Regions from separate parts of the Roseitalea sp. genome, predicted to be linked through region 2. Evidence: riboswitches for the same ligand, from Rfam matches in the RefSeq annotation. Region 2 holds a riboswitch; each other region holds the start of a gene.
What was found. A riboswitch is a leader RNA that binds a small molecule or an ion and turns the genes downstream of it on or off. The one in region 2 is predicted to bind thiamine pyrophosphate.
Positions count from the first base shown of each region.

Region 1 (7,102 bases), on a different contig from region 2:
CGCACCGCGCAGACCGATCTGCGCTATTACGGCGAAATCGAAACGGGCGCATTGACGCATGACCTCCTGTTCGGTCTCGATGCCCGCTACTATTGGTTGGACGAGACGCAGGCCGTCGGCTCCGGCTCCAACAGCGTCATCAACACCGTCGCGCCCGGCACGCCCATGCTTGGCGCGCCCTATCAGGATGCGGTGACCACGCAAAGCCAGATCGGCCTTTATGTCCAGGACCAGATCCGATTTGGCGGCGGATGGATCACAACGCTCAACTTGCGCCATGATTTCGTGCAGACCGAACAGGATGGCGGGGGAGCCTTCAACCGGCACGACAGCGAGACCTCCTGGCGGGGCGCTCTCGCCTATGCGTTCGCCGGCGGCTTTACGCCTTATGTGTCGCTTTCGAGCTTCTTTGATCCGTTGATCGCGTCGCCGGCCAACGGGGTCACAGAGCCCCAAAGCGGCCGGCAGGTCGAGGCCGGGTTCAAATGGGCGCCCGAAGGGGGCAACTTCTCGCTGGCCGGCGCGATCTTCCGGATCGACCAGACCAATGTGGTCACCGGCGTTTTCCCCAATTTCGATCAGTTGGGCGAAGTGCGCGTTCAAGGCGCCGAGCTTGAAGGACGCTACGATTTCGGCAACGGCTTCAGCCTGGCCGGCGCGGCGACGTTCCTTAACGCCGAAATCACCAGGGATTCCAATGCGAGCCTTGTCGGAAAGTCGCCGACGCTCATTCCCGAAATGGAGCTTTCGCTGTATGGGGAATATGACTTTTTCGGCGCGCTTGACGGGTTTTCGGCCGGTCTGGGCGTACGCCATCGCGGTGAGAGCTTTGCAAACGCGTCGAACACGCTCAAAGTGTCCAACTATACGCTGTTTGACGCCGTTGCGCGCTACACGTTCGACAATGGCGCGCAGCTCAATCTTGTGGCGGCCAACCTGACAGATGAACGTCATGTGACCGGATGTCAGACCGAGTTCGTCTGCTCGTATGGGTCGGGGCGCGAGATCAGCCTGTCCTTGACCTCGCGATTCTAGAGCGTTTTCAGTGAAAGTGCATGCGGTTTCGCGCTTCGAAAACGCGAAAAATCAAGGAGATAAAGCGTTTTCCATGAATTGGGGGGCACGCAGACCGCTTTAGACGCACAGAGATTTAGGATCGCGCCCCCAAGCAGGTCTCATCCCACAACTGTCGGCTGCTCGACCAAAACCTTTATGATGCCAAGGGCGCCCCTCATGTCGCCTTTCGGTCCAGCGTTCTTTCGCACAGCTTGTTCACGCCCGCATGGAGCACGATGGTCAGTACCGCCAGCACGATCAACGCAGCGAACATCAGATCGGTCTTGGCCCGGCCATTGGCCAGCAACATCAGATAGCCCAGCCCGCGTGAGGCACCGACCCATTCCCCGATGATCGCACCGATGGGCGCGTAGACCGCGGCCAGCCGCAGACCGCTTGCAAAGCCTGGCAGGGCGGCGGGAATGCGGATGCGCCACATGATGCGCCAGGGTCGCGCGCCCATGACACGGGCCATGCCGATCCAGTCGTTATTGGTGCGTATCAAAGCATCGAAAAACGAAGAGGTCACCGGGAAATAGATGATGAGCAGCGCCATGGCGACCTTTGACCACAGCCCGAAGCCCAGCCAGAGCGTCAGGATCGGTGCCAGCGCAAAGACCGGCACCGCCTGGCTAAGCACCAGCATTGGCCGCACCAGCGCCCGCGCCATGGGGGAGGCGGCCAGCGCAATGGCCGAGGCAAAGCCCAGCATCGCGCCCAGAACGAGGCCAATCAGCACCTCTGCCACGGTGATGGCCGCATGGCCGGCCAGAAGCGCGCGGCTGTTCCAGATGGTTTCCGCCACCAGGGCGGGCGGCGGCAGGATGAACCGCGCAACGCCTGTGAGCCAGACCACCGCCTGCCAGACGGCCAGCGCCAGCAGCGTCGCCGCGATACCTGCCCGCCACCCGGTCACCGCTGCACCCTGAACCCGGTCCAGGCGGCATCGAAGAAGGCACGCTCCAAGGCGACGGCGCGCGAGAATGCCGCTGCGACATCGCTGCGCTCGGCGTCGTCCAGACCCTCCCATACAGCGTCAAGCTGTCCGCGCAGATAATCCACCACGTCCGCGAAGTCGGCTCCCGAATGCAGCGTGATCCACTCACCCAGCCAGAAGGGCAGGTCACCGGCGCGCTTCTCGAAGGGGGACGCCCACTCGAGATAGGTCCATTCCGCCACGACCAGCACGGCAAGCATGATCTCCTAACGGCCCGAGGCGCGCGCCTCGGTCATCAGCGCTTGAAAGGCTTGCGTTTCGGGGGCGGGCGTGGCGGCTTCCGGCACGTTCAGCGCCTTGAGGGCACGCAGGAAATAGGTGTTCTCCGGCCCGCAAATCAGGCCCAGGAACCGCGCCCCCGGCACCGCGTCGGCAAGGCTGGGCGCGTGTTCCACCGCGCAGGCCAGCAGCCGCACGAAGCCATCGACGAACTGGTAGTCCTGTTGCAGGTATCCGGCCATTTTTTCGCGATCCAGCGACCCGTCTGCCAGCGCATCGGTAAAGGCGTGCGTCGTCGCGGCGCGCCACTCTTCGGCAACCTGCGATCTGAGAAACTCGGTCGCGTTCATATCTGTCTCCTCAGTTGGCCCAAAAGGTCCGCCTGTGTTCGCAGCACATCGGCACCGTCCACCGGGCGGGGGATGGTTCCGGGCGGTGCCGGCACATCCAGCAGGCCATCGGCGGCCATGATCACGATCGTCTGTCCGAGCCGCGCCGCCTCGCCGGGATCATGGGTCACCAAAAGCACGGTCCGACCGGACAAAAGCTCCGCCGTCAGATCCTGCATTTGCAGGCGGGTCAGCGCGTCGAGCGCGGAGAAAGGCTCATCCAGCAGAACGACCGGGCGGTCCTCCATCAGCGTGCGCGCCAGAGCCACGCGTTGCCGTTGCCCGCCCGAAAGGCTGCCCGGTTTCTTGTCTGCATGACCGGCAAGTCCGACACGCGACAGGACCTGCGCGCCGCGCGCTGGATCCGGCGCCTCGCCCCGCAGCCGCGCGCCGATCAGGACATTGTCCAAAGCGGTCAGCCAAGGCAGCAACAGATCGTCCTGCGCCATCAGCGCGACATTGCCCGCGCCTTCAATCGTGCCGTCAAGTTCGATCGCATCATCCAAGCCGGCAAAGAGCCGCAGAACGGTGGATTTGCCCACCCCGCTGGCGCCAAGCAGACAGGTCCACCGGCCGGGCGCAAGCGTCAAATCCATCCCGGTGAAAATGGGTACCCCGTCGATCGAGGCCGATCCGGACAGCGAAAGCGCGGTCAAGGGGACAACCCCATGTCCCAGAAGCCCACTTCCAGCCTTGTCGCCGTGGCGAACCGTTTGTGCAGCGCCGCCCAGCGGGGACTGGTTTGCGGATCATCGCCCAGACGTCGCGCTACCGCACCGTCAAGCAATGCGCCCACATCGCGACATACCTGCTGATAGTCGTCGCCGGCATAGGTCGCGATCCAGCCGGCATAGGTATCCGAGCGTGACGAGGCAGCCAATGCCGCCCCGATCTCGCCATAGCCCATCACGCAAGGCGCCAGTGCCGCCAGCAGATCCAGCAGGTCGCCGGAATGGCCGGCATCGAGCACATAGCGCGTGTAGGCAAGATTTTCCGGCCGCTCTTCGGTGGCAAACAGATCTGCCTCATCAATACCCGCTTTGGCGCAGGTCTTGATGTGCAATGCAATCTCCCCGTTGATCAGCCCGTTGACCGTGCCCGCCGCAAGCCGCATCTCCTCGACCGTGTCGGCCTTGGTGACCGCCAGCGCCCAGGCGCGCGAAAAATGGATCAGGAAGACGTAATCCTGGCGCAGATAGTGCACGAACGCCGCGCGGGGCAGGCTGCCGTCGCCCAGCCCCCGTACGAAGCGGTGCTTGGCATAGGCAGACCATTGGGGTGTCATGTCCCGCCAGGCGGTGAAGGTCGCACCGAAACTCATTCTTCCGCTCCCAGATCGACGGCGAGCATGGACACGGGCCGTGTGCCTTCGATCAGGCCGCTGTCGGCCAGAAACCGCTCAAAGCGCGCATAACGGCCTTCGTCCAGCGCCTCGGGCCGCAAGGCAAAGCGCGGCAGTGTGTCGACCCAGGCCTTGGCGTTCAGCGCGTCATCGAGTTCCGGTGCATAATTCTTGAACAGCTCCCAGCTTTTGTCGGGGTTGTTCACGATATACTGGGTGGCCAGTTCCGTGGCGCGCAGGAAGCGCCGGATCTGATCCTTGTCCATGCGGTCGGGATTGGTGACATAGATCAGTTCGTCATAGGTCGGCACGCCCTCTTCCTCGACATAGAAGCAGCGGCCTTCGACACCTTCGATTTCCATCTGGTTCAGTTCGAAATTCCGGTAGGCGCCGATCACCGCATCCACCTGGCCCGACATCAACGAAGGCGAAAGCGAGAAGTTGACGTTCACCATCTCCACCTCATCAAGGCCAACCCCGTGCCGGTCCAGCATCGCCGTCAGGACGGCCTCTTCGATCCCGGCGACCGAGAAGCCGATCCTGCCGCCTTTCAGCTGGCTGATCTCCTGAATCGGGCCATCCTTGACCACCAACAGGCAATTGAGCGGTGTCGCGATCAGCGTGCCGACCCGGATAAGCGGCAGGCCCTCGGCCACCTGCAAATGCTGGCTTGGCTGGTAGCTTATGGCGATGTCGCCCTGACCCGCCGCCACCAGTTTCGGTGGCGCGGACGGATCGGCGGGCGGGATGATTTCCACCTCAAGGCCCTGATCGCTGAAATAGCCCAACTCCTCCGCCACGATGATCGGACCATGGTCAGGGTTGATGAACCAGTCCAGCAGCAGGGTCACCTTGTCCTGCGCCATGGCGGGCGTCGCCAGCAGGAGGCCGGCGGCAGTCAGCAGATGTTTCACGAAAGTTCTCCTTAATCTCGTGGATCCGTCTCCAGGAGCGGGAAGCCTGGTCTTCCCGTTCCAATGTCGCGAAAGCCGTTCGGCCGCATGCCAGGCCCGACCGGCGCGCCAGCACGGCCCGTTGGCCGGGGCAGGAAATCGCCGGGCGCTATCGCAGACGGCGCGGTGAAGGTGGTGGCTGGCGGGGGGTCGGATGCGCCATCGAAGCGAAATCCGCCAAAGCGCAAACTGGCTGCGTCATAGGTGATCAGGCCGCCCGAATCCGGGCCGGCCATCGTCAGTGCGTTGGCCACCATGCGCATACCCCTCTGGTGCGGACCAGGCCGGGCATGCAGGCAAAAGCGATGTGGATATGGGCGTCCATGTGCTGTTTCCTACGCCGGTCCTAACCGGTTCAGGTTCAATGGGTTTGCGTCGCCGCATCTCAGCCCGTACGGGCACCCCAACAGTTCAATTATCGATTACAGCCCAGCTCCCCTTTGGTCAAACCGATTTCCGGAAAGGACAGCCGTCACGGTGTCCTTGATGACAAACCGCTCTAGGCGGGTGGCGTGCCGTTCTCGCGCAGAACGGCGCCGGCAAGATAGAGCGAGCCGCCGATCAGGATGCGCGGAGGCCGTTCGAGCCCGTTCCAGCTTTCGGCGATAAGGCGCAGGGCCGACGCCACATCGTCCATCGGTTCCGCCGAAAGTCCCGCTTCGCGCGCCTGGCCCGCGAGCATGCCAGGATCGCGGCCGGCCTCGCTGTCGGGCACCGGCACGGTGAAGACGTGCCGGACCAGCCCCTCGAACACGCGCAGATACCCCGCCGCGTCCTTTGCTTCGAGCATCCCCGTGATCATGAACAGGGGCCGTTCGACCTCTTCCTCGCGCGCGGCGAGGAATTCGGCGGCCATGGCCGCCCCGTCCGGATTGTGTCCGCCGTCGAGCCATATCTCGGCGCCCTGCGGGGCGATGTCCGTCAAATGGCCGTTTGCAAGCCGCTGCATGCGCGCCGGCCAGTCGACCGCCTGCATCGCCCGCTCGGCGCCCGCTTCGGTAATGACGAACCCGCCGGCGCGCAGCGCCGCGATCGCCACAGCCGCATTGGCGAGCTGGTGCCGGCCGCGCAGCGCGGGCAGCGGCAGGTCCAAAAGGCCCTCGGTGTCCTGGAAGACGAAGCGGCCATGTTCCTCGAAGGCGATGAAGTGCTCGCCATAGAGACGCGCGGGGCAGCCGTGCGCTTCGGCGCGCGCCGCCAGGACCTCCCGCGCCTCCGCATAGGGCTGGGCGGCGATGACCACCGGAACGCCCGGCTTCATGATGCCTGCCTTCTCGCCGGCGATCAGGCCGACCGTGTCGCCGAGATGGGCCTGATGGTCGAGACCGATCGGCATGATGACGCTGACGGCGGGCCGCTCGATCACGTTGGTCGCGTCGGCGCGGCCGCCAAGGCCCACTTCGATGACCGCCGCGTCCGCCTCGTTCTCGCTGAAAAGGACGAACATGACCGCCGTCAGGATCTCGAACACGGTGATCTTGGCGCCGTCATTGGCGGCGGCCACGCGCGCGACCGCCCCGGCCAGCACGGCGTCGTCGACGAGCGCACCGGCGATGCGGAAGCGTTCGTGCCAGCGCACCAGGTGGGGCGAGGTGTGCACGTGGGTGCGGTGGCCGCCCGCTTCCAGAAGCGCCCGGCAGAAAGCGGCGCAGGAACCCTTGCCGTTCGTTCCGGCGATATGGATGGTCGGCGGCAACGCCGCGTGCGGGTCGCCGAGCGCGGCAAGCAGGCGGCGCACGCGTTCGAGCGTCAGATCGAAACCTGCGGGGTGCAGCGCCATCAGCGCGTCGATGGCGCGGCTTGCCCGGTCGGGCGCCATGAAGTCGGCTCCCGCCGCCGGCGGGTTTGAATCATGCTGGGTCACGGTCCGTGCTCCGTCAGAAGCCGGAAGAGGATTTGCGTGCCATGTCGGCCGGCGCGGAAGCGGCCGCCTCGGCTTCCGCCGGTTCGGCGGGTGCGGCCTCGGCTTCGGGCCGCGGGGCCGTTTCGGGCGGCTCGATCACCATCGGCTCGGCGGGCCCGTTCTCGACCGACGCATCCTGCCCGGTCAGCATCCGCAGCAGGCGCGCGACGGTCGGCCGCAGTTCCGGCCGCGGCACCACCATGTCGACCATGCCGTGGTCGAGCAGATATTCGGCGCGCTGGA
Region 1 covers NZ_CFIFWG010000066.1:3,388-10,489, reverse strand. The annotation lists gene AC5E6L_RS07935 (TonB-dependent siderophore receptor) at 1-1,035, shown strand, start outside; gene AC5E6L_RS07930 (ABC transporter permease) at 1,232-1,972, opposite strand; gene AC5E6L_RS07925 (TenA family protein) at 1,969-2,253, opposite strand; gene AC5E6L_RS07920 (TenA family protein) at 2,260-2,622, opposite strand; gene AC5E6L_RS07915 (ABC transporter ATP-binding protein) at 2,619-3,317, opposite strand; gene tenA (thiaminase II) at 3,314-3,982, opposite strand; gene AC5E6L_RS07905 (ABC transporter substrate-binding protein) at 3,979-4,869, opposite strand; TPP riboswitch at 5,272-5,372, opposite strand; gene AC5E6L_RS07900 (bifunctional folylpolyglutamate synthase/dihydrofolate synthase) at 5,456-6,775, opposite strand; gene accD (acetyl-CoA carboxylase, carboxyltransferase subunit beta) at 6,834-7,102, opposite strand, start outside.
Region 1: another riboswitch for thiamine pyrophosphate. It lies ahead of AC5E6L_RS07905 (ABC transporter substrate-binding protein); the one in region 2 lies ahead of AC5E6L_RS06130 (FAD-dependent oxidoreductase).

Region 2 (7,102 bases):
CCGCGTCGGGCGCGCGGGTCGCCGCGAGCGCAAGCGCCCGGGCGAAGCCTTCAAGGTAATGGGCGTCCTGGATGATGTAATGGCGGAAGATCTCGCGGGGCAGCGTGCCGTCCGCGAGCGCGCGGTTGAACGCCATGGCGCGGATCGCCGCGCAGAGGTCGGCATTTTCTACGAGCACGTCTTGCGTGAAGGTCATCGCACCGCCTCGTCGAATGGGTGGCAATGATGGGTGGGACCGTGGCCGTGACCGACATCGAGCCGGCCGGAGGCCGCGATCGCGGCGGCGGTATAGGCCTTGGCGCGGGCGGCGGCCTCGGCCAGCGGCCTTCCATGGCCCAGATGGCAGCCGAGCGCGGCCGAAAGCGTGCAGCCGGTGCCGTGCGTGTTGCGGGTTGCATGCCGCGCCCCGTCGAGGCGCTCGGCGCCATCGGCGTGGACCAGCAGGTCGGGGCTGTCGTTCCCGCCGAGATGCCCGCCCTTGATGAGCACGGCCGCCGGCCCGAGCGCGCGCAGGCGGATGGCTTCATCCGCCATCGCGTCCATGTCTTGCGCGGGCGCGCGACCGAGCAGGTCGGCGGCTTCGGGCAGGTTCGGCGTGATCACCGCGGCCATCGGCAAAAGCCGTTCGCGCAGCGCGGCCACCGCCTCGGGCGCGAGCAGTCGGTCGCCGCCCTTGGCGACCATCACCGGATCGAGCACGATGGGGGCGGCGAGCCCGCCGAGCGCCTCGGCCACCGCCGCCACGATCTCCACCGTCCCCAGCATGCCGATCTTGACCGCATCGATGCGGATATCGTCGCGGATCGCCGCGATCTGGTCGCCGACCATGGCCGGCGACACGGTCTCGAACCCGCGCACCCCTTGGGTGTTCTGCACGGTCAGCGCCGCGATCGCCGCCATGGCGTAGCCGCCATTGGCCGAGATCGCCTTGATGTCGGCTTGAATGCCGGCGCCGCCCGAGGGGTCGGAGCCTGCGATGGACAGGATGTTGGGGATCATGCGTTTCCCCGTCCAAGCGGCGTCAGCATGGGGCTGCCCGCCAAGATTTGAGCCATTTTGAGTCTCCTTGGGGTCGGCGTTTCAAAGCGGTGGAACGGCCAGAAGGCCGATCGGGCCCGGCCAGCGCTCGCCAAGCGTTTGGCCCGCATTGAAGGCGCGCAGGCCGGTCCGGCAGGCCAGCACGATGCGCGCGGTGTCCGGGGACGGCGTCAATTCGGCAAGCCGCTCCGGCGAGAGTTGAACCGCATCGGGATGGAACGGTGCTGGTGCTTCGGTGCGCAGGTCGACGACGAGATCGTCCCCGCGGATCTGCGAGATCGCCACGAACTCATGGGCGCGCCGCGGCTCGGTCGCGGCATCGAACCGGAAACGGGACGTGTGCAGGGTCTTGGCATCGAAGATCAGCATCGTTGCGAGCGGGCTGGGCGTGAAGCCGAGCAGCACGGCGAGCGCCATGTGTGCCTGCACGGCGCCGATCATCGCCACGACCGGCCCCAGCACGCCCGCGCTCGCGCAGCTTGCGGCGGTCTGCGGCAGGTCGGGAAAGACCGCGCGCAGCGAAGGCGCACCGCCGCAAAAGCCGCCGGCATAGCCGGCAAGCCCCAGCGCCGAGCCGGAAATCAGCGGTCGGCCCGCATCGCGGCAGGCGTCCGACAGGGTGAGGCTTGCGGCGAACGTGTCCGCGCAATCGAGGACCACATCGGCGTCCGCCACCAGACCGGGCGCGCATGCCGGATCGAGCCAGCGCGCTTGCGGCCGCACGACGACATCGGGATTGAGGGCGCGAAGGGCCTGTGCGGCCGCTTCGGCCTTGGAACGGCCCAGATCGCCCATGCGGTAGAGCGGCTGGCGGTGGAGGTTCGCCTCCTCGACCCGGTCGCCATCCACAACCGTGATGACGCCGACCCCGGCGCCGGCGAGATAGTGCAGGACCGGCACGCCGAGCCCACCCGCGCCGACGACCAGGACACGGGCCGCGCGCAGCCGATCCTGCCCGGCGGGGCCGACCTCGGGCAGCGCGGTCTGGCGGGCATAGCGGGTCATGCGCACACCCTCAGCCAGTCGCCCATCCGCGCATCGGGGTCGCAATGGAGCGTGATGTCGGTCACCGCGGCGATCAGATCGGCGCCGGCCTCGAACGCCGCGGGCGCGCGCTCGACGCTCATGCCGCCGATGGCGCATAGCGGCGTCGTGCCCACGCGGCGCTTCCACGCGGCCAGCCGGTCAAGGCCCTGCGGCGCCCAGGGCATCTTCTTCAGGATGGTCGGATAGATCGGCCCCAGCGCGACGTAATCGGGCGCAAACGCCAGCGCGCGGTCGAGTTCGGCATCGTCATGGGTCGAAATGCCAAGGCGGAGGTTGGCGCGGCGAATGGCGGCGATATCGGCACTGTCCAGATCCTCCTGCCCGAGGTGAAGCCACTCGGCGCCAAGCGCGATGGCCAGTTCCCAATAATCGTTCACCACCAGCGCGGCGCCGTGCCGGCGGCAGATGTCCAGCGCCTCGGATATCTCCCGGCGCAGGTCCTCCTCCGGCCGGTCCTTGATGCGCAGCTGCACCAGCTTCGTCCCCAGCCGGACGGACCGGGCGACCCAGGCCGCGCTGTCGAAAACCGGGTAGAAGCGCGGCAAGCTCATAGCCAGGCCCTGCCGATGACCGGGGTGGAGGGCTGGCCCATGTCGCGCACGGGCATCGGACCGGCGGCCGAGGCCATCGCGCCCGCCTCGGCGGCCAGCGCGAAGGCCCGCGCCATGGCCACCGGATTGCGCGCTTCGGCCACGGCGGTGTTCAGCAGAACCGCGTCATAGCCCATCTGCATGGCTTGGGCGGCATGGCTGGGCAGGCCCAGTCCGGCGTCCACCACCAGCGCGATGTCGGGGAACGCGGCCCGCAGGGTCCGCAGGCCGTGCGGATTGTTCAGCCCCTGGCCGGACCCGATCGGCGCGCCCCAGGGCATGAGCACCCGGCAGCCGGCATCCACAAGCCGCTTGGCAAGCACCTGATCCTCGGTCGTGTAGGGGAAGACCTTGAAGCCGTCGGCGCACAGCGCCTCGGCGGCCTCCACCAGGCCGAAAGGATCGGGTTGCAGCGTATCGGCGTGACCGATCACTTCGAGCTTGATCCAGTCGGTCTCGAAATATTCGCGCGCCATGCAGGCGGTGGTGATGGCCTCGCGGGCGGTGTGGCAGCCTGCCGTGTTGGGCAGAACATGAATGCCGAGCGCGCGGACGATATCCCAGAAGGCTTGTCCACTCTCACGCTCGCGCCGGAGCGAGACCGTGGCGACCGAGGCACCACTTTCGCGGAAGGCCGCTTCCATCACGGCCGGCGACGGATAGCGCGCCGTGCCGAGCATCATGGGGGTGGTCAGGCGTACGCCATAGAAATCGCGCATGCCTAGCCTCCCTGCATCGCGGTCAGCACTTCCAACCGGTCGCCGGGCGACAGCGCCGTCTCGTCGCGCGCGGCGGCGGGAACGAAGGTCCCGTTGAGCGCCGTGGCAACCCGCTGCTCGCCCCAGCCCAGCATTTGCAGCGCGTCCTCGACCGTGGCGGCCTCGACATCCTGCGGCACGCCGTTCACGTCAATTTTCATGGACGAGATCCCCTTTGTGTCCCTTGGCGAGACAGGCCGCCGCCTGTCGCGCCAAGGCCGGCGCCATGAGATAGCCGTGGCGGAACAGCCCGTTCACATGCAGCACGCGGCCGCGCCGGACGATGCGCGGCACATTGTCGGCAAAGGCCGGCCGCAGGTCGGCGCCCGTCTCGACGATTTCCGCCTCCGCAAAGCGCGGATCGAGCGCATAGGCCGAAGACAACAGCTCCAGCGCCGCACGGGCGGTCACGCCGGACCGATCGGCGCTTTCGATCTGCGTCGCGCCGAGCATGAAAAGCCCGTCCTCGCGCGGGACGACATAGAGCGGATGGCGCGGATGCAGAAGGCGTATGGGGCGGTGCAGCACGATCTCGCGGGAGCGCAGAACTATCATCTCGCCTCGCACCCCGCGCAGATCGCCGAGCGCGTCCCGCGCGGCCAGGCCCCGGCAGTCGATCACGGGGCCGGCAATGTCTTCCGGGCATATGTGTGCCCGTTCGATCGCGACGCCCTTGCCGGCAAGGTGCCCCACCAAATCGGCCAGCGCCCGTCGCGGTTCGATATGGGCTTCGTGCTTGAAGAAAAGTCCGTGCCGGTGGCGGCCTTCCAGTTCGGGCTCCAGCCGGGCGATGCCGGCACCGTCGACCGGTTCGTGCCCCAGGGTGCGGCCGGCGAACGCGTCGAGATCGGCCCGGTCGCGTTCGGGCGCGAGCACCAGCGTGCCGCGTTCGGTCACCTCGGTGACCGCGGCCCAGGCCGCAGCGGCGTCGCGGCCATGGGCGACGACGACCGGCTCTGCCAGCGCGCCCTCGCAGTCCGGCGCCAGCATGCCGCCGGCCCACCATGAACAGCCGTGCCGCTCGGGCGCGCCGGCCCGGTCGACCAAGTGCGGCGTCAGGCCCTGCTCAAGCAGGGCCCAGGCGGCCCAAAGGCCGGCCACGCCCGCGCCGATGACCGTAACGTCAGCCATCGGCCAGCGGGCGTCCGCGCCCCGGCTCGGTCTTGACAGATGTTTCGTGCATCCGGTGAGGATTGAGTCCAGGGTTCTCCATCTCTCCCCTTTCAGGCCGGGGAGACGCGATGACAATCAGGACGTTGGCGCCCGGAAGACGAACATCGCGGACTCCCTACGCCAGCATGATCTGGTTCAGGTTCGAAGGGTGCTTCTCAGAACGCGGCAAGCGCGGACGCCCCTGTCCAACGCTCCAAGGTTTAGGTGGCCCGCTTTGACGTGTCAATGCATTCGCCTCGAAGCGCCTGCGTGACCGATCAGCCGGACAGTCTCGAAGCGAAATCATTTTTAGTATCGTATCGAAATCATAATTTCGCCAAAGAAGTTTGGCATCGCTATCATATACAGTGACCCTCCAAGCTCTCGGGGAAGGACCTCGGCATGGCCAGCCGCGTGATCGCCGAATTGATCCTGCACCTTGGGCGCATCGCGTCGGGCGACGGCCTCGTGGGCGGGTTGACCCCGACACAGTGGACCGGATTGAGATATTTCGCCAGGGCCAACCGTTTCTCGCGCACCCCTTCGGCGTTCGCCGCGTTCCACGGCACGACGCGGGGCACCGCCTCCCAAACCATCAAGGGTCTGGTCGCGGACGGCTATCTGCAACAGGCCCGTTCCGACACCGACGGCCGAAGCGTCAGGCTGGATCCGACGCCGAAAGCCAGGGCGCTTTTGAAGGACGATCCCATCGAGGCCCTGGTGCGAGCCGCGGACGCTCTGCCCCCGGGCGTCCGCGGCAGTTTTTCCGCCGTGCTCCAGCGCTTGCTTGGGAGCGTTGCCTTGCAGGCGGGCAAACCGCTGTTCGGGACCTGTAAAACCTGCGTTTATTTCAGAGGGGACGGTTGCTGCCAGGACGGCGCGGACGCCTATGAATGCGGCTTTTTGAGCGAGCCCCTCGCGGCGGACGAATTGGAGCAGCTCTGCATCAATTTCTCATCCGGCAGGTTCGGGCAGCCGGGTATCGGAACGGCGCGGCGATGACGACGATTCCGCGTGCGGCCGTAGAGGTGAACAATGCACAGATCACCATCGATGCCGAAGTGCTGGCGCCCAGGCTCGGCCTGACGGTCGAAGCGCTGAAGCAGAACATGGCCAAGGGCCTGGTCGTGAGCCTTGCCGAAACCGGCCAGGACGAAGATGCGGGCCGCACGCGCCTGACGTTCCGATATCGCGCGCGGGCCTGGCGCGTCGTGATCGAAGCCGACGGCAGCCTGCTCGAAGACCCGTTGCCGATCGCCGCAGGCAAGCCTGCGAATGATGCGCTCAGCCTCTTCGACCTCGCCAGGGGCGCATCATGACGGCCGTCTCCGAAAACGCTTTGCCGACGACACAATCGCTGGCCGGACGGGCGCGGACACACCTTCAGAGGATCGCGGCGCGCGGTGAGCCGATCACATACAAGGCGCTGGCCGACGCGCTGGACCTTGTCCCTCCGAACACGATCCATCAGCTTACCGAAGCGCTCGAACGGCTGATGCGACAGGACGCGGCCAACGGACACCCCTTCATCGCGGCGCTCGTCATCAGCCGCGCCCGGGGCGGGATGCCGGCGCCCGGCTTTTTCGACATCGCCAAGGAACTGGGGCGCTTCGACGGCGACCCGTCGGGCCCGGACGCGGCGGCGTACCACGGCGCGATGGTCGATGAGGCAATCGCTTTCTGGCGCGGGACCGGCCTTCCGGGAGATGGTAGCGGTGCATGAGCAGTGACATTCCGACATCCGGCAAGCAGGCGCGTTTGCGCCTCGCTCCGGACACCATCACCATGCCGGCGCGCGCGCATATCGTCATCGTGGGGGCAGGTTTCGGCGGGCGCGCAAGCCTTGCCTGCGCTGTTCCGATACCGTGACCGAGGCCAGCTCGCCACGATCGGCCGCAAGGCGGCTGTCATCGCGTTCGGGCGCCTGCGCTTGAAGGGATGGCCCGCGGTCATGGCGTGCTGCGCGCATGGGGGCTCTCCAACGCGCCGCGTTCCGGCCATGCGAGGATGGCATCCATGATGTGGTCCACGAGGGGGCGCGCATCGACCGCGACGGCGACCTCGCAGTTTGCGCGCTTCGCCGGTCGAATGTTCGCCAGCCTGGCGGTGGTCAGATTGCGGAAATCGCAGACCGTCATGCCGCGCGTCAGCCCGTCGCCCGCCTCGATCTCGACCGGGCAGCGCGCATAGGTGATCAGGTCCGGAACGATGAAGGGGACCAGCGCGCACGGATCGTGCAGCGATGCGCTCGACAAGCCGTGGATCTCGTTCAGCCTGTCCCTGAAGAAGCCGAGCAGGGCGCCATAGGTGCGGGCGATGCGGCCGCCCGCGTTCAGCCGCTCGATGTCGCGGGCGGTCAGCCCGACCTGCCGCGTCACATTGAGGCCGACCAGCCAGAGCGGCACGCCGCTCGCAAAGACGATGTCCGCCGCTTCCGGGTCGCACCAGATGTTGAACTCGGCCACGGGCGTGGTGTTTCCGACCTGGGTCGTCCCGCCCATGCAGCTGATGGCGCGC
Region 2 covers NZ_CFIFWG010000045.1:4,568-11,669, reverse strand. The annotation lists gene tenA (thiaminase II) at 1-196, opposite strand, end outside; gene thiD (bifunctional hydroxymethylpyrimidine kinase/phosphomethylpyrimidine kinase) at 193-999, opposite strand; gene AC5E6L_RS06150 (ThiF family adenylyltransferase) at 1,081-2,043, opposite strand; gene AC5E6L_RS06145 (thiamine phosphate synthase) at 2,040-2,636, opposite strand; gene AC5E6L_RS06140 (thiazole synthase) at 2,633-3,394, opposite strand; gene thiS (sulfur carrier protein ThiS) at 3,397-3,594, opposite strand; gene AC5E6L_RS06130 (FAD-dependent oxidoreductase) at 3,584-4,564, opposite strand; TPP riboswitch at 4,702-4,799, opposite strand; gene AC5E6L_RS06125 (MarR family winged helix-turn-helix transcriptional regulator) at 4,988-5,587, shown strand; gene AC5E6L_RS06120 (DUF6522 family protein) at 5,584-5,904, shown strand; gene AC5E6L_RS06115 (hypothetical protein) at 5,901-6,308, shown strand; gene AC5E6L_RS06110 (nucleoside hydrolase) at 6,535-7,102, opposite strand, start outside.

Region 3 (7,102 bases), on a different contig from region 2:
CAACTACTTCCACATCCTGCGGCGGCAGCTCAAGCGCGAGTTCCGCAAGCCGCTGATCCTGATGACGCCGAAATCGCTGCTGCGCCACAAGCGGGCGACGTCGACGCTGGCCGAGATGAGCGGCGAGAGCGCGTTCCACCGCCTGCTGTGGGACGATGCCGAATATCGCAAGGACGAAGACGGCATCAAGCTCGTCACCGATTCCAGGGTTCGCCGCGTCATCCTGTGCACCGGCAAGGTCTATTACGATCTCCATGAGGCGCGCGCGGCGCGCGGCATCAACGACATCTATCTGCTGCGGATCGAGCAGCTCTATCCGTTCCCCGCCAAGGCGCTGATCACCGAACTGTCGCGCTTCAGGAACGCCGAGATGGTCTGGTGTCAGGAGGAGCCCAAGAACATGGGCGCCTGGGCGTTCGTCGATCCCTATCTGGAATGGGTGCTGGCCCATATCAACGCCAAGCACGCAAGGGTTCGCTACACCGGCCGGCCGGCCGCCGCCTCGACGGCCACCGGCCTTCTGGGCACGCACAAGGCGCAGCTCGAAGCGTTCCTCGAAGATGCGCTGGGCGAGTGAAACCAAAAGGCAATCACACACGCTTCAAAGTCCGGGAAAGAGACGATGGCAAAAGAAATCCGCGTACCCACGCTCGGTGAATCGGTCACCGAAGCCACGATCGGCCAATGGTTCAAGAAATCGGGCGAGGCGGTCGCCGACGGCGAGACGCTGGTCGAACTGGAAACCGACAAGGTGACGCTGGAAGTGCCCTCGCCGGGCGCCGGCACGCTTGGCGAGGTCGTCGCCAATGAAGGCGATACCGTCGAGGTGGATGCCCTGCTCGCGCTGCTCGACGAGGGCGAGGGGGCGAAGGCGGCAGCGCCTGCCGCCGAGGCGCCGGCCTCCGCCCCTGCGGCATCCGCGGCGGCCCCGGCCGGAACCGACATGCCGCCGGCGCCGTCGGCCGCCAAGATGATGGCCGAAAAGGGGCTTGCCGCCGATCAGGTCGAAGGGTCCGGCAAGCGCGGCCAGGTGCTCAAGGGCGATGTGCTCGATGCGATCGCAAAGGGAGCCGCCGCAGTGCCCGCCCCGGCGCCGGCGCCGCAGGTCGCCCGCGCCCCCTCGTCCCAGCAAGAGGCCGGGCGCGAGGAACGCGTGCGCATGACCAAGCTGCGCCAGACCATCGCGCGGCGGCTCAAGGACGCCCAGAACGTTGCGGCCATGCTGACCACCTATAATGAGGTGGACATGAGCGCCGTCATGGCGATGCGCAAGAAATACAAGGACCTGTTCGAGAAAAAGCACGCGGTCAAGCTCGGCTTCATGGGCTTTTTCACCAGGGCCGTCACCCATGCGCTCAAGGAGATCCCGTCGGTCAATGCCGAGATCGACGGCACCGACATCGTCTACAAGAACTATGCCCATATCGGCGTCGCCGTGGGCACCGACAAGGGGCTGGTGGTTCCGGTGGTGCGCGATGCCGATGCCATGTCGATCGCCCAGGTGGAGTTGGAGATCGGCCGGCTGGGCAAGGCGGCCCGCGACGGCAACCTGTCGATGGCCGATATGCAGGGCGGTACCTTCACCATCTCCAATGGCGGCGTCTACGGCTCGCTCATGTCCTCGCCGATCCTCAATGCGCCGCAGTCCGGCATTCTGGGCATGCACAAGATCCAGGAGCGCCCGGTGGCGATCGACGGCCAGGTGGTGATACGCCCGATGATGTATCTGGCGCTCAGCTACGATCACCGGATCGTCGACGGCAAGGAGGCGGTGACCTTCCTCGTTCGCGTCAAGGAGAGCCTTGAGGACCCCGAGCGCTTCGTGCTCGATCTGTGATCATCGGACAGCACTGAAGCCGCAGCAATAAAGAGGAAAATGATGGCTTATGACGTTGTGGTGATCGGCTCGGGACCGGGCGGCTATGTGTGCGCCATCAAGGCGGCGCAGCTCGGCCTGAAGACGGCGATCGTCGAGAAATGGCCGACGCTGGGCGGCACCTGCCTGAACATTGGCTGCATCCCGTCAAAGGCGCTGCTGCACGCCTCCGATGTCTTCCATGAGGCGGGCCACGGCCACAAGGCGCTCGGCGTCGATGTGGGCAAGCCCAAGCTCGATCTCAAGGCGATGATGGCGCACAAGGACGCCACCGTGAAATCCAATGTCGACGGCGTCGATTTTCTGATGAAGAAGAACAGGATCGACGTCCATCGCGGCACCGGTTCGATCCTCGGCGAGGGCAAGGTCAAGGTGACGCCCGGCGAAGGCGAGCCCACCGAGATCGACACAAGGCACATCGTCATCGCCACCGGCTCGGATGTCGCCGGTATTCCCGGCGTCGATGTCGCGTTCGACGAAAAGGTGATCGTCTCGTCGGAGGGCGCGCTGTCGCTGGGCAAGGTGCCGGGCAAGATGATCGTCGTGGGCGGCGGCGTGATCGGTCTGGAATTGGGTTCGGTCTGGTCGCGGCTCGGCGCCGAGGTCACCGTGATCGAATATCTGGACACGATCCTGGGCGGCATGGACGGGGACGTCGCGCGCCAGTTCCAGAAAATGCTTGCCAGGCAGGGCCTGACCTTCAAGCTCGGCGCAAGGGTGACCGACGTGCGCAAGGCCGGCAGGGGCGGCCATGTCACCTACGAGCCGGTCAAGGGCGGGAACACCGAAACGCTCGACGCCGATGTCGTTCTGGTCGCCACGGGGCGCAAGCCTTACACGGAAGGGCTGGGGCTGGCCAAGGCCGGCGTCGTCATGGACGATCGCGGCCGGGTCGAGATCAACGAGCACTGGCAGACCTCGGTGCACGGCATCTGGGCGGTCGGCGATGTGGTCAAGGGGCCGATGCTGGCCCACAAGGCCGAGGACGAGGGCATGGCGGTGGCCGAGCGCATCGCCGGCCGGGCCGGGCACGTGAACTATGACGTGATCCCCAATGTCGTCTACACCGAACCGGAAGTGGCCTCGCTTGGCAAGACCGAGGAGGAGCTCAAGGCCGACGGCGTCGACTACACGGTCGGCAAGTTTCCCTTCAGCGTCAATGGTCGCGCGCGCGCCACGCTGGCGACCGACGGTTTCGTCAAGATCCTGGCCGACAAGGCGACCGACCGGGTGCTCGGCGCGCACATCGTCGGCAAGGGCGCGGGCGATCTGATCCATGAATGCGCGGTTCTGATGGAGTTCGGCGGCTCGTCGGAGGACCTGGCGCGCACCTGCCATGCCCACCCGACCATGAGCGAGGTGGTGCGCGAGGCGGCGCTTGCGGCGGCGACGGGCAAGCCGCTGCATATGTAGGCAAATCCATGGCGGCATCTGTGCGCGCCATGATGAACCGTTTGTAAACCATGTCCTGCTTCAGTCGAGGCCCGAGGCATTTGAGCGATCTCGTCATCCGAACCGGTTCTGCTGCGTAGACGGCTTGACGGAATCGACCGACCACCGTCTTTGTTCCCGCAAGCGTCCGACAAGGAAATCAGCACCATGTTCAAGCACGTCTCCGGCGCCTGCGCCGCCCTTGTCCTCGCCATGTTCGCAGCGGCCGCGCCCGGCCTGGCGCAGGAGCGACCGGGAATCGATCTGGAACTTGGAGGCGGTGGCCAGTTCGCGCCGCGCTACGAGGGCGCTTCGCAGATCCTGGTCACGCCCTATCCGATCGTTCGCATCAAGCGCCTTACACTGCCAAACGGTTTCCAGCTCGGCGGCCGCAAGGGCGGGGTTTCGATCGGGCCGTCCTTTGCCGTTCGCGGTGAACGCACCGCCGCCGACACGCCGGCCCTGACCGGTCTTGCCGATGTCGATCTGGCGATCGAGTTCGGGCTCGAAGCCGGCTACGAGGCTGACCATTTCCGCCTCCACGCCAGCCTGCGGCGCGGGTTTGGCGGCCATGAGGGCTGGACCGGCGAAGCGGGCGCCGATGTCGTCGTCAGACCGCGTCCGGGCCTGAAAGTCCATGCCGGCCCCCGACTCTCCTATGCGGATGCGACCTATGTCGACACCTATTTCAGCGTGCCCGCCGGAACGGCGGGGTTCGCCGCCTTCGATGCCGATGCGGGTATCAAATCCTGGGGCGTTGAGACGGGCGTGCGCTACGACGTCAGCGCCGGATGGGCGGTCGAGGGGCTTGCCGCCTATGAGCGGCTGACCGGTGATGCGGGCGCCTCGCCCGTCACGGCCCTGGGCAGCCGCGACCAGTATCGCTTCCGGCTGGGGCTGGTGCGCAAGCTCCGGATCGACTTCTGACCGCGCTCGCCCGCGCCCCACGCTGCGTCGAACCGCTCGTCTGCGCGGCCGCGTGCCGGGCGCGGCCGTCGGGCGTTTACAAGGCCGCCCGCGCCCGCTAACAGTGATCTGTCGACAGGGGTGCCCCGTGATGCCGGGGCTGAGATGCGGCGCGCAAGCCTGCGGACCCTCAAGCTGATCTGGATAATGCCAGCGGAGCGAGGCGAGCCATGTTTTCCGGCGCACAAGTGTCCCTGTACCCCATGTCCGACGATTTCGTCGGCATCATCACGGGCGCGCTCAAGGCGCTCGATCCTCATCGCGACCATCTGCGGATCGAGACAGACGATATCTCCACCCTGGTGGTCGGACCGCCGCAGATGCTGTTTGCCGCCATGCGCGACCTGTTCGTCTCCGCCGCCGCGACGGACGCCCATTGCGTCTTGTCGGCGGCCGTCTCGCGCGGCTGTCCCGGCGAGCCGGACGATCCGATCTGCACGCCGATCGCGGGCCGGATGTCGGACGAGCCGCTCGAACGGCGCGCCGCCGCTGCCCTGGAAGCGGTCAGGGCGGCACCCCGGACGGGGCGGCACGTCGCCTGCCAGTTCTCGCTCTATCCGCTCGGCGCCGACCATCATATGGACGAGATCTATGGGTGTATCGGCTTTCTGAAGGGCTCTGGCGTCTTCGACCGGTCCAAGAACTTCTGCACCAGGCTCTGTGGCGACGCCGGCGCGGTGTTCGCCGCGCTGGGCGAGGCGTTCGTCCGCTTCGGTCCGGCGAGCGGCCATGTCGCGCTCGACGTAACGGTATCGGCCAACAGCCCGACCCGTCCCTGAACGCGCGTCGTGCGTTGCGGCGCTCTTGTTCCCCCAACTTCCTCACGAAAGGGGCATGCCATGACCGGAAGCAATCTTTGGACCTTGCGCGAAACGCTGATCATTGCCGTCCTCGGCGCGGTCTTCGGCGTTCTCTATCTGGCCTGGGTGCAAGTGTGGCTCATCGCCCAGGCCGTGTTCGGCCCGGTCACCATGGATGTGGTCATGGGCTTCTGGTTCATCGTCTCGATGATCGCGGCGGCGATCATCCGCAAGCCGGGCGTTGCCCTGACCTCCGAGGTGCTGGCGGCGGCCACCCAGGTCCTGCTCGGCTCGCCTGCCGGCTTGATCCTGCTGCTCTCGGGGCTGGTCCAGGGGGCGGGCGCCGAGGCTGTCTTCGCGGCCACGCGATGGAAGCGCTACTCGCTGCCGGTGCTGATGGCGGCCGGCGTCGGCGCGGCGGTGTTCTCCTTCATCTATACGTGGATCCGCTTCGACTATGGCGATCTGGCGCCGACGCTGCTGGTGGTCATGTTCACGCTGCGCTGCCTGTCGGGCGCGCTGCTGGGCGGCCTGCTCGCCTGGATCGTCGTCAACGCCCTCTACAGGACCGGCGTTCTGTCCGGCCTCAGGATCGATCATGACCGTCGCGCGACGGCCGCCGCTTGACGTTGCCGGGCCCGTGCCGCTTGCGTGGTGGGATCGCGTCACGGTGCGCTATCCCTACGCGCGGCGCGCGGCGGTCGGCCCTGTGTCGCTTGCGGTCCGGCCCGGCGAGCGCATGCTTGTGCTCGGACCGTCCGGCTCGGGCAAGTCGACCCTTCTGCAGACGCTGACCGGCATCGTGCCGCAATCGGTGCCGGCGGCGGTCACTGGCCATGTCCGCCTCGACGGCCGGTGCGTTGCGGACCGAAGCCCGGCCGGCTGGGCCGACACGGTCGCCCAGTTCTTCCAGGACGCCGACCGCACGCTCACCGGCCTGTGCGTGGAGGACGAGATCGCCTTCGCGCTCGAAAACCGCGCCATGCCGGATGATGAGATCGCACGGCGCGTCGAGGCGGTGATGGCGCAGGTCGGCTTGCCGGCGCACTGGCGGACGCGGCGCACCTCGACATTGTCGGGCGGCGAAAAGCAACTTGTCGCCCTTGCCGCCACGCTGGTCGCCGAAGCGCCCATCTTCGTGGCCGACGAGCCGACGGCCAGCCTCGCGCCGGCGGCGGCGAACCGCGCATACGATCTGCTGCTTCAGACCGGCGGAGAACAGGCCGTGCTGATCGTCGACCATCGCCTGGACGCGATGATCGAGGCCGTCGACCGTGTGGCCGTCATCGGCGATGACGGCGCCCTGATCGCCCAGGGCGCACCGGCGCCCCTGTTCCGGGCGCATGGCGACCGGCTCGATTCCCAGGGTATCTGGACACCCCTTGCCAGCCGTCTGGACCTGGCCCTGCGCAAGGTCGACCTTGCTCCGCCCACCGCGCCCTTGCGCCTTGAGACGCTGCTTGCCCATCTCGATGCATCGGACGGTGCCTGCCGGGCACGCGCGCGCGCCGCGCTCGCCGATGTGGCCGCCCCGCTCGGTCCGCCGACGCGGTCGCCCGGCCGCCCGGTGGCGGCGCTCGCAGGGGCCGACTGCGCGCCGCTGTTCGGCCCGGTCGTGCTGCGCGATATCTCGATGGAACTGCGCGCCGGCGAGGTGGTCGGCCTCATCGGCGCGAACGGCGCGGGCAAGTCGACGCTGGGCGCGACCCTTGCCGGCCTGCTGCGGCTGAAAGGCGGAACACGCACCGGGCCGCCCGGCGCGATCGCCTTTCAGAACCCCGAAAGCCAGCTTCTGGAGGCGAGCGTGCGCGAGGAGATCGCCGCCGCCCTGCCCGGCGGGGGGGATGCCGCGCGGATCGGCGCCATCGCCGAACGGTGGAGCCTGGCCGGTGTCCTGCCGCAGCACCCCTATGAATTGTCGCAGGGCCAGAAGCGGCGGCTGACCCTGGCCTGCCTGACGGCCACCGGCCGCTGGCCGCTGCTCGTGCTCGACGAGCCGACGTCCGGGCTCGACGCGCGCGGTGCGGAC
Region 3 covers NZ_CFIFWG010000006.1:20,433-27,534, reverse strand. The annotation lists gene AC5E6L_RS01360 (2-oxoglutarate dehydrogenase E1 component) at 1-577, shown strand, start outside; gene odhB (2-oxoglutarate dehydrogenase complex dihydrolipoyllysine-residue succinyltransferase) at 623-1,837, shown strand; gene lpdA (dihydrolipoyl dehydrogenase) at 1,880-3,289, shown strand; gene AC5E6L_RS01345 (MipA/OmpV family protein) at 3,476-4,234, shown strand; TPP riboswitch at 4,341-4,452, shown strand; gene AC5E6L_RS01340 (YkoF family thiamine/hydroxymethylpyrimidine-binding protein) at 4,444-5,052, shown strand; gene AC5E6L_RS01335 (ECF transporter S component) at 5,113-5,700, shown strand; gene AC5E6L_RS01330 (ABC transporter ATP-binding protein) at 5,672-7,102, shown strand, end outside.
Region 3: another riboswitch for thiamine pyrophosphate. It lies ahead of AC5E6L_RS01340 (YkoF family thiamine/hydroxymethylpyrimidine-binding protein); the one in region 2 lies ahead of AC5E6L_RS06130 (FAD-dependent oxidoreductase).